DNA from 4 places in the Facivitalis istanbulensis genome. Region 3 is predicted to be linked to each of the others. Evidence: riboswitches for the same ligand, from Rfam matches in the RefSeq annotation. Region 3 holds a riboswitch; each other region holds the start of a gene.
What was found. A riboswitch is a leader RNA that binds a small molecule or an ion and turns the genes downstream of it on or off. The one in region 3 is predicted to bind cobalamin.

Region 1 (4,890 bases), on a different contig from region 3:
TCGTGTGGCCGATCAAGCAGAAATATGGCCGCAAGCTGAGCTGGGGCGACCTGATGGTCCTCAGCGGCAATGTCGCGCTGGAGGATATGGGCTTCAAGACGGTCGGCTTCGCCGGCGGTCGTGTCGACGCATGGCAGCCGGATGTCGTCTTCTGGGGCCCTGAGCTCAAGATGATGGGCAGCGAGCGCACCAATCCGGACGGGACGCTCAAGGGGCCGCTGGCCGCTACCACCATGGGCCTCATCTATGTCAACCCGGAAGGACCGGGCGGCAATCACGATCCGATCGGCGCTGCCGCCGATATCCGTCGCGCCTTTGGCAACATGGCGATGGACGACGAGGAGACGCTGGCGCTGATCGCGGGCGGGCATACTTTCGGCAAGGCGCATGGCGCGCATCCCGCGGACAAGTGTCTGGGGGCCGCGCCGACGGTCGGCGCGATCGAGCAGCAGGGCCTGGGCTGGGCCAACAAGTGCGGCAAGGGCAATGCCGAGGACACGATCACCTCGGGCCTGGAAGGCGCCTGGTCGGCGGAGCCGACCAAGTTCACCACCCAGTATATCGACAATCTGCTCAATTATGACTGGGTGAAGGTCAAGAGCCCGGCGGGCGCGACCCAGTGGGTTCCGCCGGGCGGTGCCGCCGCGAATCTGGTGCCCGACGCGCATGTGCCGGGCCTGCGTCACGCGCCGATCATGTTCACCACCGACATCGCGCTGAAGGACGATCCCGGCTTCCACAAGATCCTGGTCAGCTGGCAGAAGAATCCCGAGCTGTTCAGCAAGGCCTTCGCCCGCGCCTGGTTCAAGCTGACCCATCGCGATCTCGGCCCGCGCGCCCGCTATCTGGGCAATGAGGTGCCGAGCGAGACCTATAAGTGGCAGGATCCGCTGCCCGCCGCGAGCTTCGCGCCGATCGGCGAGGAGGATCAGGCCCGGTTGAAGACGATGGTCCTGGGCTCGGGCCTGTCGGGTCCGGCGCTGATCCGTGCCGCCTGGGCGTCGGCCTCGACCTTCCGCAGCACCGATATGCGCGGTGGGGCGAATGGCGCGCGGGTGCGGCTCGATCCGCAGCAGGGCTGGGCGGTCAACGATCCGGCCGAGCTGAAGATGGTGCTCGCCAAGCTGGACGCGGTCCGCCAGGACTTCGCGAAGAGCGGGCGGCAGGTGTCGATGGCCGACCTGATCGTGCTGGGCGGCAATGCGGCGGTCGAGCAGGCGGCGCAGCGCGGCGGCATGGCCGTGCACATCCCGTTCCGGCCCGGTCGCGTCGACGCGGTGCAGGCGCAGACGGATGTCGCGTCCTTCGCGCGTCTGGAGCCGGTCGCCGATGGCTTCCGTAACTATTACGGACCCAAGGCGGAGGTCAGCGGCCCCGTGGCGTTGGTCGACAAGGCCGATTCGCTCGACCTGACCGTGCCCGAGATGACCGTGCTGGTCGGCGGGATGCGCGTGCTCGGCGCGAACAGCGGCGGGTCGAAGAATGGCGTGCTGACCACCCGGCCGGGAACGCTCAGCAACGATTTCTTCGTCAATCTGCTGACGATGGATACGGTGTGGAGCAAGGCGGCGACGCCGGGCCTGTATGAGGGCAAGGATCGCGCGACGGGGGCGGCCCGCTGGACCGCGACGCCGGTCGACCTGATCTTCGGTTCCAATTCCGAACTGCGCGCGGTGGCGGAGGTCTATGCCTCCGACGACGCCAAGCAGAAGTTCGTGACCGATTTCGTCGCCGCCTGGACGAAGGTGATGAACGCGGATCGCTTCTGATCCCGGACGGCCCGGCGGGTCCATCCCGCCGGGCCGTGACGGGGATGTCAGCGTCGCCGTGACGTCGTTCGCGACCGGGTCGCCTCCGTTCGGGGCGGCTCGGTCGATTCCACCAGTTCGACGACCTCGAACGCATAGCCCGCCCAACCGCGCTGGCGCACCGCCTCGGCCATGGCGGCATCCTTGCTACCCGCGTCCTTGCGCGACTTGGCATGGCCCCAGAACACCTCGGTGCGTCCATCGCCCAGGTCGGCGACGATCCGCCAATAATGGGTGAAGGGCGCGGCGGTCGGGCCGATCGTCTTCACATAGCCGTCCGCCATGGTCGCGGTCAGGTAGCGGGTCTTGCGTGCCATGCCCGCTGATAGCGCGAAACCGCGCGGTGCGGCATCGCCTTGACGGCCCCGCGCAAATCTTTCAGTCAGTTCGCGGCCGGAATATTCCGGCCATGATCGCGCCGGTTCTCCCCATAAAGGAGATGAAATGGGAACGCGGTGAGGGGAGGCGACTTCCCGAATCCGGGGCTGTCCCTGCAACTGTAAGCGGTGAGCGGATGAACGGGGGACGGTGAATGCCGTCCCGGCCACTGGCGCAAGCTGGGAAGGCGTTCAGCCCGTGTCGACCCGTGAGCCAGGAGACCTGCCGGCGTCAGGTCGCTCATGCCCGGCCCAGGGGGTGGTCGAGGCTAGGTCTTTTCCGACGAGCGACGCCCAAGGTGGCGGAGGCGCATGGGGGGCCATGGCGAGTGCGGAAAATCGCGTCGATCGTGCGCATGGCACCCGGCTGTCCGGCGACGGACGGAAGGCACTCGGCTTGTTCGCGACAAGACGCTATAGGCATTAAAATGATATATCATAACATTATCAGCGCGGTTCCGTTGAGGCTGTGCGGAGGACTTGCGCTGGCGCTGGGCGCCGGCGTGCCGGGGACGGCAGCGGTGGCGGTCCAGCCGCACGATGATCGCGCGGGCGAGACGCAGCGCGCGGAGAGCGGTCAGGGCGACGGCACGATCCTGGTGATCGGCGCGCGTGAGAAGCAGGCGATGGACCAGCCCAATGCGACCGCCAGCCGCCTGGGGCTGACCCCGCTGGAAACGCCCGCCAGCATCGCGTCGCTCGACGGAGCGATGATCCGCGCGCGTGGCGACCAGTCGATCGTCGAGGCGACGACCCGCGCCCCGGGCCTGTCGAGCGTCGCCAATCCGGGCAATGGCGGCACCGCGCTGGCGGCGCGCGGCTTTTCCGGCCAGGGGTCGGTGCTGCAACTGATCGACGGGGTGCGACTGTTCCCGGCGGCGGGAACGATCACCTTCCCGACCGATCCGTGGATGATCGAGCGGATCGACGTGCTGAGCGGTCCGGCGTCGGTGCTGTACGGCCAGGGCGCGCTGGGCGGCGCGGTCAATGTCGTGATGCGCAAGCCCGACACGGAGCGTATCGAAGGGCAGGCCGAGATCGGCTATGGCGCGCAGGACAGTTTCCGCGCGGCGGCGGGCATCGGCGGTCCGGCGAGCGAAAGCCTGGCCTATCGGTTCGACGCCAGTTACCGGCGGTCGGACGGCTATGTCGACCGGGGCGGTTCGCGCAGCTTCGCCCTGTCGGGCACGCTGCGCTGGACCCCGGACCCCACATTGGTGGTGACGCTGCGAGGCGATCATGGCAACCAGCGGCCGACCGGCTCTTTCGGTACACCCTTGATCGACGGCCGGCTGGACCTGCGGGTGCGCGACCGGAACTATAATGTCGAGGATGCGCGGATGCGCTTCGTCGACGATCGCGCCTCGCTCCAGATCGACTGGACGCCGAGCAGCGCGATCAGCGTGTCCAACCTGGCCTATTACCTGACCAGCGATCGCTTCTGGCGCAATCTGGAAAGCTATTGCTGGGTCGCGCGGACCGGACAGTGCGCGGACGGGTCGGCGGGGACGCCCGGCACGGTCCGGCGGAGCAGCAATTACGGCATTCGCCACGACCAGCAGCAATGGGGCGATCAGGCGAGCGTGACGTGGCGCAGCGGTCTGGCACCGGGGATCACCAATGCGCTGGTCCTGGGCATCGACGCCAATCTGGTGCGCTTCACGCATGAGAATGATTTCGGATCGGATGCGCAGGTCGACGCGGTCGATCCCTTCGCCTTCGCGCCCGGCCGTTTCCTGGATACGCAGGGAATCGCGCCGCGTTATCGCACCCGCACCACCGCGCTGGCCGTGTTTGCCGAGGACCGGGTGGCGCTGGGCCGGCACTGGTCGGTGGTCGGCGGTTTCCGCTATGAGGAGGATGAGGTGCGGCGCTGGGCGATCAGCTATCCCGGCGGCACGCGGACCGATCGGTTCGCCTTTGAAAAGACGTTCCGCAACGCGACCTGGCGTGTCGGCACCGTCTATCAGCCGAGCGCGACCCTGTCCTTCTACGGCCAATATGCCACGGGCGTCGATCCGCTCGCGACGCTGACCACCGTGGCGACGGGCCAGGTCTCGTTCGGCAATGCGCGCGGCCATCAGGTCGAGGCGGGGGCCAAATGGCTGTTCCTGAACGGCCATGGCAGCGCGACGCTGGCCGCGTATCGCATCGTCAAGACCGGCCTGCTGGCGCAGCGCACCCTGTCCAGCCCGATCGAGCAGGTCGGCCAGCGATCGGCGCAGGGGATCGAGGCGGCGGTGGCGCTCGACCTGCCGCAGGGTTTCGGCATCGACGCCAACGGCACGGTGCTGGATGCGCGGTTCGATGATTTCCGATCGGGCGGTACGGACTTTACCGGTCGGACTCCACCCAACGTGCCCGAGACGCTGGGCAATCTCTGGCTGCGCTGGGATGCGACGCCGGCGGTGCAGGCGCGTGCCGGGCTGCGCTATGTCGGCCCGCGCTTCTCGGACAATGGCGATGCCTTTCGCATTCCCGGTTATGCGACGGTGGATGCCAGCCTGTCCTATGCGTTGAGCCCGCGTCTGGCCCTCGACCTGCGCCTCTATAATGTGTTCGACAAGGCCTATGCCGTGACCGCCTATGGCGACCAGCAATGGTTGCTGGGACGGCCGCGTTCGCTCGACGTGGCGTTGCGTGCGGGGTTCTGACCGGCGCCGGGGCCGCGCCGTCCTGCGCTACGTCTTCCTGACTCATCGCTG
Region 2 (4,890 bases), on a different contig from region 3:
ATAGAGCTTGTCGGCATCGACGTACCGCAGCGCCTGGCGCAGCGTGTCGGCGACCTGCTCCGGCGTCTCGACGATGCTGGTGGCCACGTCGATCGCGCCGACCATCACCTTCTTGCCGCGAATGAGTTCGATCAGATCCATCGGAACGCGGGAATTCTGGCATTCGAGCGAGATGATATCGATGCTGGACTTTCGCAGCCTGGGGAAGGTCTGCTCATAGTGCCGCCATTCGGCGCCGAGCGTCTTCTTCCAGTCGGTGTTGGCCTTGATGCCATAGCCATAGCAGATGTGCACGGCGGTTTCGGCCCGGAGCCCTTCGGCCGCTTTTTCCAGCGTCGCGATTCCCCAGTCGTTGGCCTCGTCGAAGAAGACGTTGAATGCGGGCTCGTCGAACTGGATGATGTCGACGCCGACGGCTTCCAATTCCCGGGCTTCCTCATTCAGGATCCTGGCGAATTCCCAGGCCAGCTTCTCGCGGCTCCGGTAATGGGCGTCGTAGAGCGTATCGATCATCGTCATCGGGCCGGGCAGGGTCCATTTGATCGGCTGATCGGTCTGCGCGCGCAGGAAGCGGGCATCCTCGACAAAGACCGGGCGCGGACGCGCGACGGCACCGACGACCGTCGGGACGCTGGCATCATAGCGGTTGCGGATGCGTACTGTCTCGCGCTTCGCGAAATCGACGCCGCTCAGATGCTCGATGAACGTGGTGACGAAATGCTGGCGTGTCTGTTCGCCGTCGCCGATGATCGTGATGCTGGCCTGCCGTTGATCGTCCACCGCCAGGCGCAGCGCGTCCTGCTTGCCCGCGACCAGTTCTTCGCCGTCCAGTTTCCAGGGCGACCAGAGCGTTTCGGGTTGGGCGAGCCAGGACGGCTTTGGCAGGCTGCCCGTGGTCGTCGTCGGCAACAATATCGTCATGATGCAATACCTTGTGTCGTTCGTGCAGATCAGAGGCCGCAGGTCGCGGACCAGCGTTCGAGCATCGCGCCATGCGGCCTGATGAAATGCGCCTCGGCAAATTTCCCCTGCGCGACGGCCAGCCTGCTGCGCTCCTCGCGATCATAGACGATGCGGGTCAGGGAATGGTCCTGATAGTTCAGGCTGGGCCGGTAATGCGCGCTGGCGACCGAATTGGCATTGTATATTTCGGGCCGGTAGATCTTCTGGAAGGTTTCCATCGTGCTGATCGTGCTGGCCAGCTCGATATTGCTATAGTCGTTGAGCAGGTCGCCGATATGGTAGAAGGCCAGGGGCGCAACGCTGTACGGCGGCATGAAATACCGCACCGTCATTCCCATCTTCTCGAAATACTGGTCGGTGCGCGAGAATCTGTCGTTCCTGTACTCGACGCCAAGAATGGGATGGATGTTCGCCGTCCGGTGATAGGTCTCTTTGCTCGATACGCTCAGGCAGATGACCGGGGGCTTTCTGAAATGATCCTGATAGGCGCTGGATTGCAGGAAATGCTTGAACAGATTGCCGTGCAGGTCGCCGAAGCGGTCCGGCGTCCCGCCATCGCCGCCCAGCGCGAGATGGTTCGGCAGCAGGATGCTGAAATCATAATCCCGGACATAGGATGAGAAGTTGTTGCCGACGATCCCGTCGATGCGTTCGCCGTTGCTCCGGTCGATGATGCCCGTGTGCAGGATTTCGATCAGCGGAAAGGATTCGCCCCGTTCGTCGGCGCCGACCCTGATCGCGGCGGAGATGATCCGGAGTTCGACCGTATAGCGATCCCCGGCGGGATTGTCCCAAGGGATCAGTGTGTTGAAGCGGTGGTCGATCATCGCCAACGTCGCCCGAAGATTGTCCTGGCGGCATTCTCCACGGGCCAGATTGGCGAAATTGGTCGTGATGCGCGTGCTGTCGGCGGGACGATAATCCTCGTCGAACGGGATGCTGTGTATCGTGAATGTGAACCCGCTATTCGTCATGACTCACCTGCTTTTGAGGGCAGGGGGCAAGGAAGAGCGCGCAAGGCGTGGACAGGCCCGGAGGGCGTTCGCCCCGGTCCTTGCGTCAAGCGCGATCCACCGGAGGAACCCCCGTCCGAGGAACGTTATGGCGTCGGAGGCAGGTCTCCTGGCTCACGGGTCAACGCGGTGGCTCCGGCCTTCCCGGGCCTCTTGCAAAGCCCCGTGACACGAAATGGAACCGCCGCTCGCCGCTTACAGTTGCGGGGGCAGCGCCGGATTCTGCCCCGAAGGACACCACCGGCTTCCCGTCTTAGCCCCATCGCCATGCCTGGGATGGGGAACCTCGACAAGGCTGGTTCAACACCATCCCGGCCTTGCTGTCAATAAGGATATAAAGATATCTTTATATCCTTATTTGTTGTGTGAGAGGCGCGGCCATCACCGTGCGTGCGTGGCGGTTCCGGCGGAGGATATGCGCCCGCAGCGATTGTCATCCGGCCTTCACGATGCGCCCGTAGAGCGGCCGCCGACACGACTGGTCGGGGAGGGGTAGGTGAGCAGCGCAAAATATCCCGGCTCCACCGCCCATTTCCCGGTGTCCGATCTGGCATCGTCGGTGGCCTGTCCCGATGCCGCGTTGATGCGTGCGCTGCGCAGCTTCATCCACGGACGGGTCGATCAGCACGCCGATGGCGAGGATATCGCGCAGGAAACGCTGCTGCGCCTGCTGGGCTATCCGGCGGCGCGGATCGACAATCTGAAGGCATTGTGTTTCGCGATCGCGCGCAATCTGCTGCTCGACCATCACCGCACCGCCAGCCGGAGGGCACCGGCGGAACTTAATGACGACATGGTCTGTCCGCAGCCGACGGCCGACCATGTCCTGGCATTTCGCCGGGCGGTGGCGATCCTGGCCCAGGCGCTGGACCGGATGCCGCCATTGCGGCGCGAGATCTTCCTGCGAAAGCGGGTCGACGGCGTCAGCACGGCCGATATCGCGCACAGTCTCGACATGAGCGTGGCGGCGGTCGAAAAGCATGTCGTCCGCGCGCTGAACGATCTGCGCACGGCCATGGCGAAGCGTGGCTTCACCATGGACGGTGGCGCATGACTCCCCGGAACGACGCGGCGGGGCGCGAGCCGATGCCGGTCGACGAGTCCGTTTTCTCCAACGCGCTGCATGAGGCGGCGGCGCGCTGCGTCCGCCTGTCCGACGAGCAGGTGCGCGCGCTGCGGCGGCGCCGACGCGGTGTCGCGGCGGGCGGCGGGACGATACTGGCCGTCGCCGCGCTGTTGCTTATGACCCGCGAAGGACCGTCGCCGACGCCCGTAGCGCCCGGGTCATGGGCGCGCACCCTGGCGACCCGCGCGGGCGAGAAAGCCGCGGTGACGCTGGCGGATGGCTCCTCGGTCAGGCTGGACGGGGCGACGCGGGTCCGCATCGTCTATTCCGCCGGCGGACGCAGCGCCCGGCTCCTCGCCGGCCAGGCTTTTTTCGACGTGCGGCACGATCCCTCCCGCCCGTTCGTCGTCCATGCGGGCGGGGCGGACGCGCGGGTGCTCGGTACCGCCTTCGACCTCGGCATGACCCGGCGGCAGGTTTCGCTGGCGGTCTATCGCGGCGCGGTGGGCTTCGACCCCGCCGGATCGCCGCGCGGCGTCGTGGTCCCGGCGGGGTATCGCAGCAATATGCGCAACGGTGTCCCGGAGCGGCCGGTGCGGTTCGATCCGTCGCTGCCCGACTGGCGGGAGGGATGGATCGATACCGCCGGGATGCGGCTCGACGATCTGGTCGAGGTGCTGCGCCGCGAGGGCGATACCCGCGTCGTCATGCCCGGCGAGCCGCTCGCGTCGATGCAGGTCTTCGGGCGCTTCCGTACCGATCGCCCCCAGCAACTGCTGCGCGCCATCGGCGCGGAACTCGGATTCAGGGTGGTCGAGGAGCCGGACGGGATAACGCTGAAGCCCATGCGCTGAACGGCGCTGGTCGCTAAAAAACATTGTCCGGATCGTGCCCGCTGATCCGTCTTCCGCTTGGTGGCGCGCCGATGCGCCGGATTGGGGGACGATCACGATGAAGCGGTTTGGTGGAGCATCTGTATACATCCTGGCGGCGGCGACCTGCGTCGCGCCGGCCGTGGCACAGGGGCAGCCCGCGGGCCCTGCGGCGGGCACTTTTGCTTTCGCGATACCGGCGGGTAGCCTCGCCTCGGCGCTGTCGACCTATTCGAACGTCACGGGCATCCAGGTCGTCGCCTCGCCCGCGCTGATCGGGCAGCGGCAGACACAGGGCGTGACCGGCCGGTATACGCCGCGCGCCGCGCTCGCCGTCCTGCTGCGCGGCACCCGCCTGCGGCCGGTCATGACCGATGGCGTTCTCATCCTGCGGGCCGATGGCGCGGGGCCGCGCCCGCCCGCCGCCCGTGTCGCCGCCGCACCCGTATTCGCGCTGGCCATCGGCGCGGGTGAGCGCGATCCGCTGGGCCATGACGGCGACATCGTCGTCACCGGCTATCGCAGCAGCCTGACGGCGGCACAGGATCTCAAGCGGCGCGCGGTCGGCGCGGAGGACGACATCCTCGCCTCCGACATCGCGGCCTTTCCCGACCTGAACCTCGCCGAATCGCTCCAGCGTGTCCCCGGCATCACGATCACGCGCGATTCGGGCGAGGGCCGCCAGATCGCGTTGCGCGGCCTGGGCGCGGATTTCACGCGGACCCAGCTCAACGGCATGGAGGTGCTGGGCAACACCGCCTCGGGCATGGACAATCGTGGCGGGGTCAGCCGGTCGCGTGCGTTCGACTATAGCCTGTTCGCATCCGAGTTGTTCAACCGCGTCGCCGTGCAGAAATCCTATGCCGCCGAACAGGATGAGGGCGGCATCGCGGGCACCGTCCAACTCACCACGGCCAAGCCGTTCGACTATCAGGGGCCGAAATTCGTCATCTCGGCCAAGGGGCAGACCAACGGC
Region 3 (4,890 bases):
GGGGATGGCCATGGCTTGGATATAATGTATCAAAAGAGCGACGTTCACCTGGAGCCGATCCTATCGGGGATATTGTCCGGCGTGCGCCCGTCCGGTCCGCATCTCCGACCGCATCGTGCGGCGATCCGGCTCCTGTCGCCAACGGCGCTGTGGGTTGTCTTTCCCTCATGTCCTCTTCTCTCGCCGGGCCTGCCCGGTTGCGTCGTCCGATCCGGCGCCGGGTCGCGCTGTTGATGACGGCGCTGATCCTTGCCAATGTTGCCGCCTGGATCTGGGCCTTGACGCAGTTTGCGCACAACGGCCTGATGCTCAGCACCGCGCTGCTCGCCTACAGCCTGGGCCTTCGCCATGCGGTCGATGCCGATCACATCGCGGCGATCGACAATGTCACCCGCAAGCTGATGCAGGACGGCCAGCGGCCGGTCGCGGTCGGCCTGTGGTTCGCGATCGGCCATTCGGCGATCGTCCTGATCGCGGCAACGACGGTGGCGCTCGCCGCCAGCACGCTCGCCGATTTCGAGGCGTTCGGGCAGAGCGGGGGCACGATCGCCACCATCGTCTCGGCCAGCTTCCTGTTCGCCATCGCGATCATGAACCTCATTATCCTGCGCGACGTCTGGACCCGTTTCCGCCGGGTCGCGCGGGGCGAGCCGATGGCGGAGGACGATGCCGCCATGATGTTTTCGGGGCAGGGGCCGCTGTCGCGGCTGTTCCGCCCGCTGTTCCGGCTGATCCGGCGGAGCTGGCACATGGCCCCGCTCGGCTTTCTGTTCGGGCTGGGCTTCGACACCGCGACCGAGGTGGCGATCCTGGGCCTGTCGGGCGCGCATGCGGCGGACGGCGTGTCGCTGGGGGCGATCCTGGTCTTTCCGGTGCTGTTTGCCGTGGGCATGGCGCTGATCGACACCGCCGATGGGCTGGTGATGCTGGGCGCCTATGAATGGGCGTTCGTCCACCCGCTGCGAAAGCTCTACTACAACATGACGATCACGCTGGTTTCCGCATTGGTCGCGCTGGTCATCGGGGGGATTCAGGCCGCCGCGCTGCTCGCCGATCGCTTTGGCTGGACCGCCGCGCCGTTTCGCTATGCCGGTGCGCTGTCGGAGCATTTCAACGTGCTGGGCTTCGCGATCGTCGGCCTGTTCGTCCTGTGCTGGGGCGCGAGCTTCCTCCTGTATCGCTGGCGTGGCTTCGCGGCGATGGAAGCACGAATTGCCAAGCCCGGCGGAGCGGGATAAATGCCGCGCATCGCGGCCGAAAGGTCGCGAAGATCGCGCCGGTGCCCTCTGGGGCTTTGAAACGGGAATGGGGTGGAAATCCCCGGCTGTCCCTGCAACTGTAAGCGGTGAGCGAGCGATGCCGGTCCCAGCAAGAGGGACAGCCACTGGAGCGATCCGGGAAGGCCGCATCCTTTCGCTTCGACCCGCGAGCCAGGAGACCTGCCGGCGTCATGGTCGCTCTTGCCTGGGCCCAGGGGGTGGCCGGGGCACGGTTCTCCGTCGGAGAGCGACGAAGCCATGCGGTCGGGACCGCATCGGTCGCCGGGCATGAGGTGGACGCATTTGACCGCGCCCGTCCGCTTTCCCGACCGGCGATCCGCCCGATGTCGCTCTCGCTCGTCCGGCGCGTCGGAGACTTGTTTTGCGCGATCTGTCCAAGGTGCCCGTTACCATCGTCACCGGCTTTCTGGGCGCGGGGAAGACGACGCTCATCAGCCATCTGATCCGCAATGCCGGCGGGCGTCGCCTCGCCGTCGTCGTCAACGAGTTCGGCACGCTGGGCGTCGATGGCGATATCCTCCAGTCCTGCGCGATCCCCGACTGTCCGGCGGAGAATATCGTCGAGCTGGCCAATGGCTGCATCTGCTGCACCGTCGCCGACGACTTCATCCCGACGGTCGAAAAGCTGCTGGCGATGGAGCCGCGCCCCGATCATATCCTGATCGAGACATCGGGCCTGGCGCTGCCCAAGCCGCTGCTCAAGGCGTTCGACTGGCCCGCGATCCGCTCGCGCATCACGGTCGACGGCGTGGTGGCGCTGGCCGATGCGGAGGCGGTGGCGGCGGGCCGCTTCGCCCCCGATCTGGACGCGGTCGAGGCGCAGCGCGCCGCCGATCCCAGCCTCGACCATGAAACCCCGCTGTCCGAGGTGTTCGAGGACCAGCTTGCCTGTGCCGACCTCGTCCTGCTGACCAAGGCCGATCTGGCGGGGCCGGAGGGTGTCGCCAAGGCGCGCGCGATCATCGCCGCCGAAGCCCCGCGCCCGCTGCCGATGGTCGAGGCGGTGGACGGCATCGTCTCCGCCGGGATCGTGCTAGGCTTGGAGGCCGCCGCCGAGGACGACCTCGCCGCGCGCCCCTCGCACCATGACGGCGCGGACGATCACGAGCATGACGATTTCGACAGCATCTCGGTGATGCTGGGCGAGGTGGACAGCCCCGACGCCCTCGCCGCGCGAATCGAGACGCTGGCCGAGCAGCAGGACATCCTGCGCGTGAAGGGCTATGCGGCGGTCGCGGGCAAGCCGATGCGGTTGCTGGTGCAGGCGGTCGGTCGCCGGGTGCGGACCAGCTATGACCGTCCCTGGCGCGCGGGCGAGCCGCGCGGCACCCATCTGGTCGTCATCGCCGAGCATGACCGGATCGACCGGCCTGCGATCGAGGCCGTGCTGAAGGGCTGACGCCGTGCATCTCGTCTTTCGCGAGAGCCATGGGCTGGAGGAACAGGCGGTTCCGCAGGATCTGGGGCAGCGCCCCGGTGACGTGGTGGTGCTGTCCTTTTCCGACAGCGACCTGAGCGCCTTTGCCGCGGGCTGGCGGGCGGCCGGCTTCGGCTGGTCGTTGCGGCTCGCCAATCTGGCAGCCTTGGTCCATCCGCTGTCGGTCGATACCTATGTCGAGCAGACCCTGGTTCATGCGAAGGCGATCCTGATCCGGCTGATCGGCGGCGCGGCCTATTGGGATTATGGCCTGCGCGAAGTCGAGCGGCTGGCGCGCGAGCGGGGCATTGCGCTGGCGGTGCTGGCGGCGGACGGGCGTGAGGACCGGCGGCTGGCGGCGGCGTCGACGGTGGACGATGGGCTGCTGCGACGGCTGACCCGGCTCTGCGATGCGGGCGGGGCGCAGGCGGCCGCGATGGCGCTGGCCGCATTGTCCGCAACGCCGGTCGCGCGGGACGGCGGCTGGTCGGTGGCCCCCGTTGGCGGCTGGTCGGCGGAGGGGCCGGGGTGCCCGGCGGCGGCGATGCTGACGGTCGGGCAGCCGCGCGTGCTGATCGTCTTCTACCGCGCCTATCTGGTTGCCGCCGATCTGGAGCCGATCGCCGCGCTGCACGCTGCGCTGGTCGAGCGGGGATTCGATCCGGTCACGCTGTTCGTCCCCTCGCTCAAGGCCGAGGGGGCGGGACCATGGATCGCGCGCTGGGTAAAGGCGCTGGCCCCGGTTGCCATCGTCAACGCCACCGCCTTCTCCGCGAAGGGCGAGGACGACACCACCCCGCTCGACGGCGCGGGCGTGCCGGTGTTTCAGATCGCCCTGGCCACCAGCGATCGCGAAGGCTGGGCGGGCGCGGCACGGGGCTTGTCGCCCGCCGACCTGGCCATGCATGTCGTGCTGCCCGAGATCGACGGACGGCTGTTCGCAGGCGTGGTCAGCTTCAAGCAGGCGGGGCCGCGCGATCCCGATTTCGACCATGGCCTGCGCCTCCACCGCGCCGAGCCGGACCGGATCGCGGCGGTTGCCGATCGGGTCGCGGGCTGGGCGAAGCTGGCGGCGACGCCGGCGGGGGAGCGGCGGCTGGCGATCCTGCTCTCCACCTATCCGGGCAAGGACTGGCAGGCGGCGCATGCCGTGGGGCTGGACGGCTTTGCCTCGACGGAGGCGATTCTCGATGATCTGCGCACGGCGGGGTACGATGTGCAGGCACAGGCCGGTCTGCCCGAGGTGCTGATCCACAACCGGATCGCATGGCCGCTGTCCGCCTATCACGATGCCCTGGCCACGCTGCCCGAAGCCTTGCGCGCCGATCTCGTCGAAAGCTGGGGTGCGGTCGGGGACGATCCGCTGGTCGAGGGCGACGCTTTCCATTTTCCCGCCATCGCGCTCGGCAAGGCGATCGTTGCGCTACAACCCGAACGCGGACGGCGCGAAGCGCGGGCGGAGGCGTATCACGACCTCTCGCGTTGTCCGCGCCACAGCTACGTCGCCTTCTATCTCTGGCTGCGCGCGCAGGGGATCGATGCGCTGGTCCATGTCGGCGCGCATGGCACGCTGGAGTGGCTGCCGGGCAAGGCCGTCGCTTTGTCCGATAGCTGCTGGCCCGAGGCGCTGACCCGCGACTGGCCGGTCCTCTATCCCTTCATCGTCAACGATCCGGGCGAGGCGGCGCAGGCGAAGCGGCGGCTGGGAGCCGTCACGATCGGCCATGTCCCCCCGGCGCTGGTCCGGGCGGAGGGCGGTGCGGGGCTGGGGCGGCTGGAGGCGCTGCTCGACGAATATGCCAATGCCGATGGCCTCGACCCTGCGCGCCGCGACCGGCTGCGGGCGCTGGTCGCCGAGGAGGCCGAAAGCGTCGGGCTGGGCGAGACGCTGGGGCTGGCGGGGGCGGACGATCCGCTGGCCCGGATCGACGCCTTTGTCTGTGACGTGAAGGACAGCCAGTTCGGCGAGGGGCTGCACATCTTCGGCCGGGGCGCGCAGGGCGCGGCGGAGCGGGCCGGTTTGCTGGCCGGGCTGAACGGGCGGCGGGTCGCGGCGGGACCGTCGGGATCGCCCTATCGAGGGCGCGCCGACGTGCTGCCCACGGGCCGCAACCTCTATGCCATCGATCCCCGCGCGGTGCCGAGCCGGGCGGCGCAGACGCAAGGGATCAAGCTGGCCGAGGAACTGATCCG
Region 4 (4,890 bases), on a different contig from region 3:
GGTGCGGTCCCAGGCGACGACCTTGATCGGGGGCCCCGGGGCGCGGGCCAGCGCCGCCAGCTGCGCGTCCATCCTGGCGATCAGCGCCTCGCCACGCGCGCGCTCGTCCACCGCCGCGGCGACCTGTCGGGTGATGCGGCGGATGTCGTCGATGCTGTTCGCATGGTCGACCTCGATCATCGGATAGCGCAGGCGCGTCAACATGCCGCGCAGGGCGGGCGTCGTGAAGGTCCCGGCGATCACCAGGTCCGGCTTCTGCGCCAGCACCTCTTCGGCCAGCCCGCGATTCACCCGGACCCGCTTCGCCGCGGCGGCCATGACCGAGCTGCCCGGATCGCGCGACAACCAGCTGACCGAGGCGATCCGCTCGGGCGGCAGTAGCGCCAGGACGAGCTGGTCGGTGCACTGGTTCATGCTCATCACCGCCAGCGGATGCCGCCGGGGCGCGGGGATGGCCGATCCGCCGCCGCTACAGCCGCCCGCCAGGACGGGCAACGTCAGCGCGAGCAGGATCGACCGGAGCCGCATCAGAAGCGGACCCGCATCCCGCCATAGGCGGCCCGGCCGGGGGTCGCGAAGCTGAACACTTCCTCATAGCGTTCGTCGAACAGGTTCTCGACGCGGCCGAACACCGAGACCCGGTTCGTCAGCTTGTAGTCGGCGTTGAGGTTGACCAGGACGAATTCCTGCATCGACACGCGGACCGGCACATAGCTCGGATCGGTATAGGCGACGTCCGTGTTGCGTCCGTTGTACCGCATGGTCAGGGTGCCGCTGAACCGCTGGTCGGCGCTGAACACGGTGGTGTTCAGGCTGGCGACGTGCTTGGGGCGACGGACCTCCTCCATCCCGTTTTCGCGGGCATGGAGATAGGTATAGGCAAGGTCGAACTTGATCTGCGGGATCGGTCGCGCCGACACGAACGCCTCGACGCCATGCTGTCGCGATTTCGTCGTGCGGTTCGACGGCGTCGCGATAAAGGCCGGGGCGGGATAGGCCGTGTAGATCTCGTCTTCGAGCTGGCTGTCGAAATAGGTCGCGCCGATCGTCGCCTTGCCGCCGGCGAAGTCCTGATCGACGCCGGCCTCCCATCCTTTCGACTTTTCGGGCCGCAGGTTCGGATTGCCGATATAGCGGCCGTCGGCATAGCCATAGAGTTCGAAATAGCCCGGATTCTTGACGCCGGTTCCATAGGCGCCCCGCACGCGCAGGCCGAAGGGCAGGCGGTATCCGGCCTGGGCGCGCCAGGTCGTCGCATCGGCGAAGCGGTTATTCTCGTCGCGGCGGATGCTCGCGCCCGCCGAGAAGGCATTGTCGACGGTCAGTTCATACTGGCCGACAAAGCCCCAATTGTCGGTCGAGCGGCGGCCCTGGAAGGCGAAGGAGGATGGCGTCGTGTTCTGGAATTCTTCCCGCTCGAAATCGACCGCGCCGGTCACCCGGTTGACGATGCGATCGGTGCCGAAGCGGTAGCTGGTCTCGAACGTGCCCTTGTAGCGGCGTCCCTTGTCGCCATAGTCGAAGCCCCGGGCCTTGTAGCCGCGCCGCGTCGTGTCGGCGAACTGCCCCGTCAGGGCGTTGGTCCAGCGGCCGTCCGCCAGCGCCAGCTCGGCGCGGGCCAGACCGTAAAACGCCTCGTTGACGAAGCGCACGCCGGGGCTGTCGACGGTATAGCCGAACCGCGGACTGGCGGGATCATTCTCGCTGTTGTTCGTGTCGGCGGCGGTGTTGCTGTAGCGGCCGACGCCGGTGAGCTTGAAAATGGCGGACGGCGTCCATGTGACCTTGCCGCTGGCCCCGACGCTGGTCGACCCGATATCGCGGGTGCCACCCCGCGCCGTCGGTGTGCCATCGGTCCGATAAAGCGAGCCGGACAGGGCGTAATCGAGCGTGTCGGTGAAGCCCGCCGCCCGCGCGCCTCCGGAGAAGGTGCCGAACGAACCGCCCTCGGCCCGTGCCGAAAGGCCCGGCGCCTCGCGGCCGGTCAGCGTGATATACTGGATGACGCCGCCGATCGCGTCCGATCCGTAGAGCGAGGATTGCTGCCCGCGCAGCACCTCGACCTTCGCCGCCTCGTCGGCGATCAACGTGCCGAAGTCAAATTCGCCATAATAAGGGTCCGACGCCTTGATGCCGTCGATCAGGACCAGGACATGGTTGCCCTCGCTGCCCCGAATGCGGATCTGGGTCTGGCCGCCGATCGCGCCGGTCCGGCTGACCGCGACGCCGGGCACGTCGCGCAGCACGTCGGACACGATGCGCGTCTGTCGTTCCCGCAGATCCTCGTTCGTGATGAGCGTGACCGAGGCGGGCAGGGTCTTCACCTCGGTCCCGTCTCCCGAGCGCGACGCGGTCACGACGATGTCGTTCCCGGCGGCATCCCGGGTGGGCAGCGTCGGATTGCTCTGCGCCATCACGGGCATGGCGACCGTCCCCGATAGCGTCAATGTCAGCAGCGATATGAATGTCCTGGTCATGCCTGTTCCCCCCGCGTCGAGTCGCAAAGACGTGGCGGGGCCGTCCGCACACGCGAACGCCGGCGCGCGAGGACGGGCGAACGCGGTGCCCGCCATCCCACGGCCGTCTGCGGCCCCGGGCCGCGCCGCTTTCGTCGCTCGAACGGAAGGTTCCGTGCCGTGGCCATTCCCTGGACCCAGGCATTGAGCGACCCACGCCGGCAGGTCTCCTGGCTCGCGGGTCGTCGCCCGATGCGCGCCTTCCCAGGTTGCCCCAGTGGCTGCCCGGCGCTTTCGGCCGGTGCATGCGCATCGTGCTCGCCGCTCACAGTTGCAGGGACAGCTGCGGATTGGGGCGGCCTCGCACCGCCCGCACCGCATTCCCGTTTTCATCCCCTTTCGGGGAACCGGCGCGATCTGTCGTCCCGATTTGGCCGGAACGACGGATCGCCTGTATCCGAATTCGACCGGTTGGCCAATATGAACCCGATGGGACCGGCGCAATTGCCCCGCCCAGGGCCCCAAGGGAACATGGCCATAGGGGCTATTGACTATCACTCGCAACATTCATAGGCGATGTCCCACGCAACCTGGGGGAAATCATGTCGAGTATCTTCGTGGCGGTCGCTGCCTTCGTCGCAGCGGCCCCGGCGGACGCGTCGTCCGTCGAACATGCGGCTGCCACCGCCGCTGAGGTGAATACGGATCAGCGGCACCGGGAGCCCGAGATCATCGTCGTCGGGCAGCGCGACCCGGCGGCCCCGCCACCGCCCTATGCTGGCGGACAGGTCGCCTCCGGCGCGCGCAACGGCCTGCTCGGCAATACCGACATCACCAAATCCCCGTTCAGCATCGCCAGCTATACCGAACAGTTCATGCTCGACCGGCAGGCGGATACCGCGTCGGAGGCACTGGCCCTCGACCCGTCGGTCCGCGCGACGCAGGGCAGCGGCGCGCCGTTCGACACCTTCTACATTCGCGGCTTCCCGATCAACGAAGGCACCAGCGGTGAAATCGCGTTCGACGGTACGTTCGGCGTCGCCCCCAGCTTTCGCATCTTCACCGACTATGCCGAACGGGTCGAGGTGCTGAAGGGGCCATCGGCGGCGATCACCGGCATGTCGCCCAATGGCGGGATCGGCGGCACGGTGAACATCGTTCCCAAAAGCGCCGAGGGTCGGCTGCGCCGGTTCACGGTCGATTATGGTTCGGCCCTGCGTTTCGGCGCACAGGCCGATGTCGCCCAGCGTTTCGGTGCCGGAGAGGCCTGGGGCGTGCGCGCGATCGCGTCGGTCCGCGACGGCAACACGCCCTTCGACCATCAGGACGAACATAGCAGCGTGGGCGCGCTGGCGCTGGACTATCGCGGCAGCCGGCTGCGGGCCTCGCTCCACGTCGTGGCGCAGACCGACCGGTTCGTCGCCCCCTTGCGTCCCTATTTCGCGTTGGCCGGGGTGGCCATTCCCGATGCGCCCGATGGCCGCCGTAATCCGACGCAGCGCTGGGAATATTCGCATATCGACGATTATGGCGTGCTGGCCCGCGTCGACTACAAGATCAACGATGCGATCACCCTGTTCGCCGCCGCCGGTGGACGGCGCAGCACCGTCGATCGCTTCTTCGCCTCCGCGCGCGTGATCGCCAGCAGCGACGGGCGGACACAGACCGCGCCGCAGCTTTACGAGATGGACATCGACGCCCGCGTGGCCGAAGCGGGGCTGAGGGCCAAGTTCGACACCGGGCCGATCGCGCACCAGTTCGTCGTGCAGGCCAATGTGTATGACGAGGATACGACGCGATATCTCTCGGCCGTTGCCGGGGCCTATGGCGGCAATCTCTATCGGCCCGCCCCGGCGCTGTATCAGGCACCGGTACGGCGCGGCGACCGCCCGCGCCTGTCCGACAGCACGCTGAAGGGCGTGACCGTCGCCGATGTCCTGTCCGCATGGGATGAAACCATCCTGCTGACCATCGGCGCGCGGCGGCAGAATATCCGCGCCAACAACTATGTCGCCAATGTCGGCACGCTGTCCGCCGCCTATGACCGGAGCGCGACGACGCCGTTCGTCGGGCTGGTGGTGCGTCCGGTGCGCGGAATCTCGCTCTACGGCAATCATGTCGAAGGACTGAGCCGTGGCGATGTCGCGCCGGCGCTGGCGAGCAATGCGGGCGAAATCCTCGCCCCCTATGTCGCCCGGCAGATCGAGGCGGGCATGAAGTTCGATTTCGGCAGGATCGGGGGATCGATCGGCGCGTTCCGCATCACCCGCCAGATCGGCGAACTGGCGGGCGGCCTCTATGGCCAGACCGGCGAACAGCGCGTGCGCGGGCTGGAATTGTCGACCTATGGCCGCATCACGCCCCGTTTCGGCGTGGTCGGCGGGCTGACGCTGCTCGATGCCGAACTGACCCGGACGGCGGTTCTGGCCAATCG

Region 1: it holds a riboswitch for cobalamin, as region 3 does, so the genes downstream of both, RN629_RS13235 (TonB-dependent receptor) here and cobW (cobalamin biosynthesis protein CobW) in region 3, are expected to answer to the same signal.
Region 2: it holds a riboswitch for cobalamin, as region 3 does, so the genes downstream of both, RN629_RS11725 (DUF1852 domain-containing protein) here and cobW (cobalamin biosynthesis protein CobW) in region 3, are expected to answer to the same signal.
Region 4: it holds a riboswitch for cobalamin, as region 3 does, so the genes downstream of both, RN629_RS14215 (TonB-dependent receptor plug domain-containing protein) here and cobW (cobalamin biosynthesis protein CobW) in region 3, are expected to answer to the same signal.

What each region holds. Positions count from the first base shown of each region.
Region 1 covers NZ_JAVSCQ010000023.1:53,388-58,277, reverse strand. Annotated here, with positions in the region: gene katG (catalase/peroxidase HPI) at 1-1,769, shown strand, start outside; gene RN629_RS13240 (hypothetical protein) at 1,817-2,125, opposite strand; cobalamin riboswitch at 2,211-2,430, shown strand; gene RN629_RS13235 (TonB-dependent receptor) at 2,614-4,839, shown strand; gene RN629_RS13230 (hypothetical protein) at 4,826-4,890, shown strand, end outside.
Region 2 covers NZ_JAVSCQ010000018.1:58,945-63,834, forward strand. Annotated here, with positions in the region: gene RN629_RS11720 (methionine synthase) at 1-921, opposite strand, end outside; gene RN629_RS11725 (DUF1852 domain-containing protein) at 951-1,937, opposite strand; cobalamin riboswitch at 2,059-2,280, opposite strand; gene RN629_RS11730 (RNA polymerase sigma factor) at 2,473-3,030, shown strand; gene RN629_RS11735 (FecR family protein) at 3,027-3,896, shown strand; gene RN629_RS11740 (TonB-dependent receptor) at 3,994-4,890, shown strand, end outside.
Region 3 covers NZ_JAVSCQ010000025.1:49,694-54,583, reverse strand. Annotated here, with positions in the region: gene RN629_RS13845 (HoxN/HupN/NixA family nickel/cobalt transporter) at 168-1,238, shown strand; cobalamin riboswitch at 1,261-1,461, shown strand; gene cobW (cobalamin biosynthesis protein CobW) at 1,642-2,679, shown strand; gene cobN (cobaltochelatase subunit CobN) at 2,684-4,890, shown strand, end outside.
Region 4 covers NZ_JAVSCQ010000027.1:22,971-27,860, forward strand. Annotated here, with positions in the region: gene RN629_RS14210 (ABC transporter substrate-binding protein) at 1-528, opposite strand, end outside; gene RN629_RS14215 (TonB-dependent receptor plug domain-containing protein) at 528-2,477, opposite strand; cobalamin riboswitch at 2,660-2,882, opposite strand; gene RN629_RS14220 (TonB-dependent receptor) at 3,059-4,890, shown strand, end outside.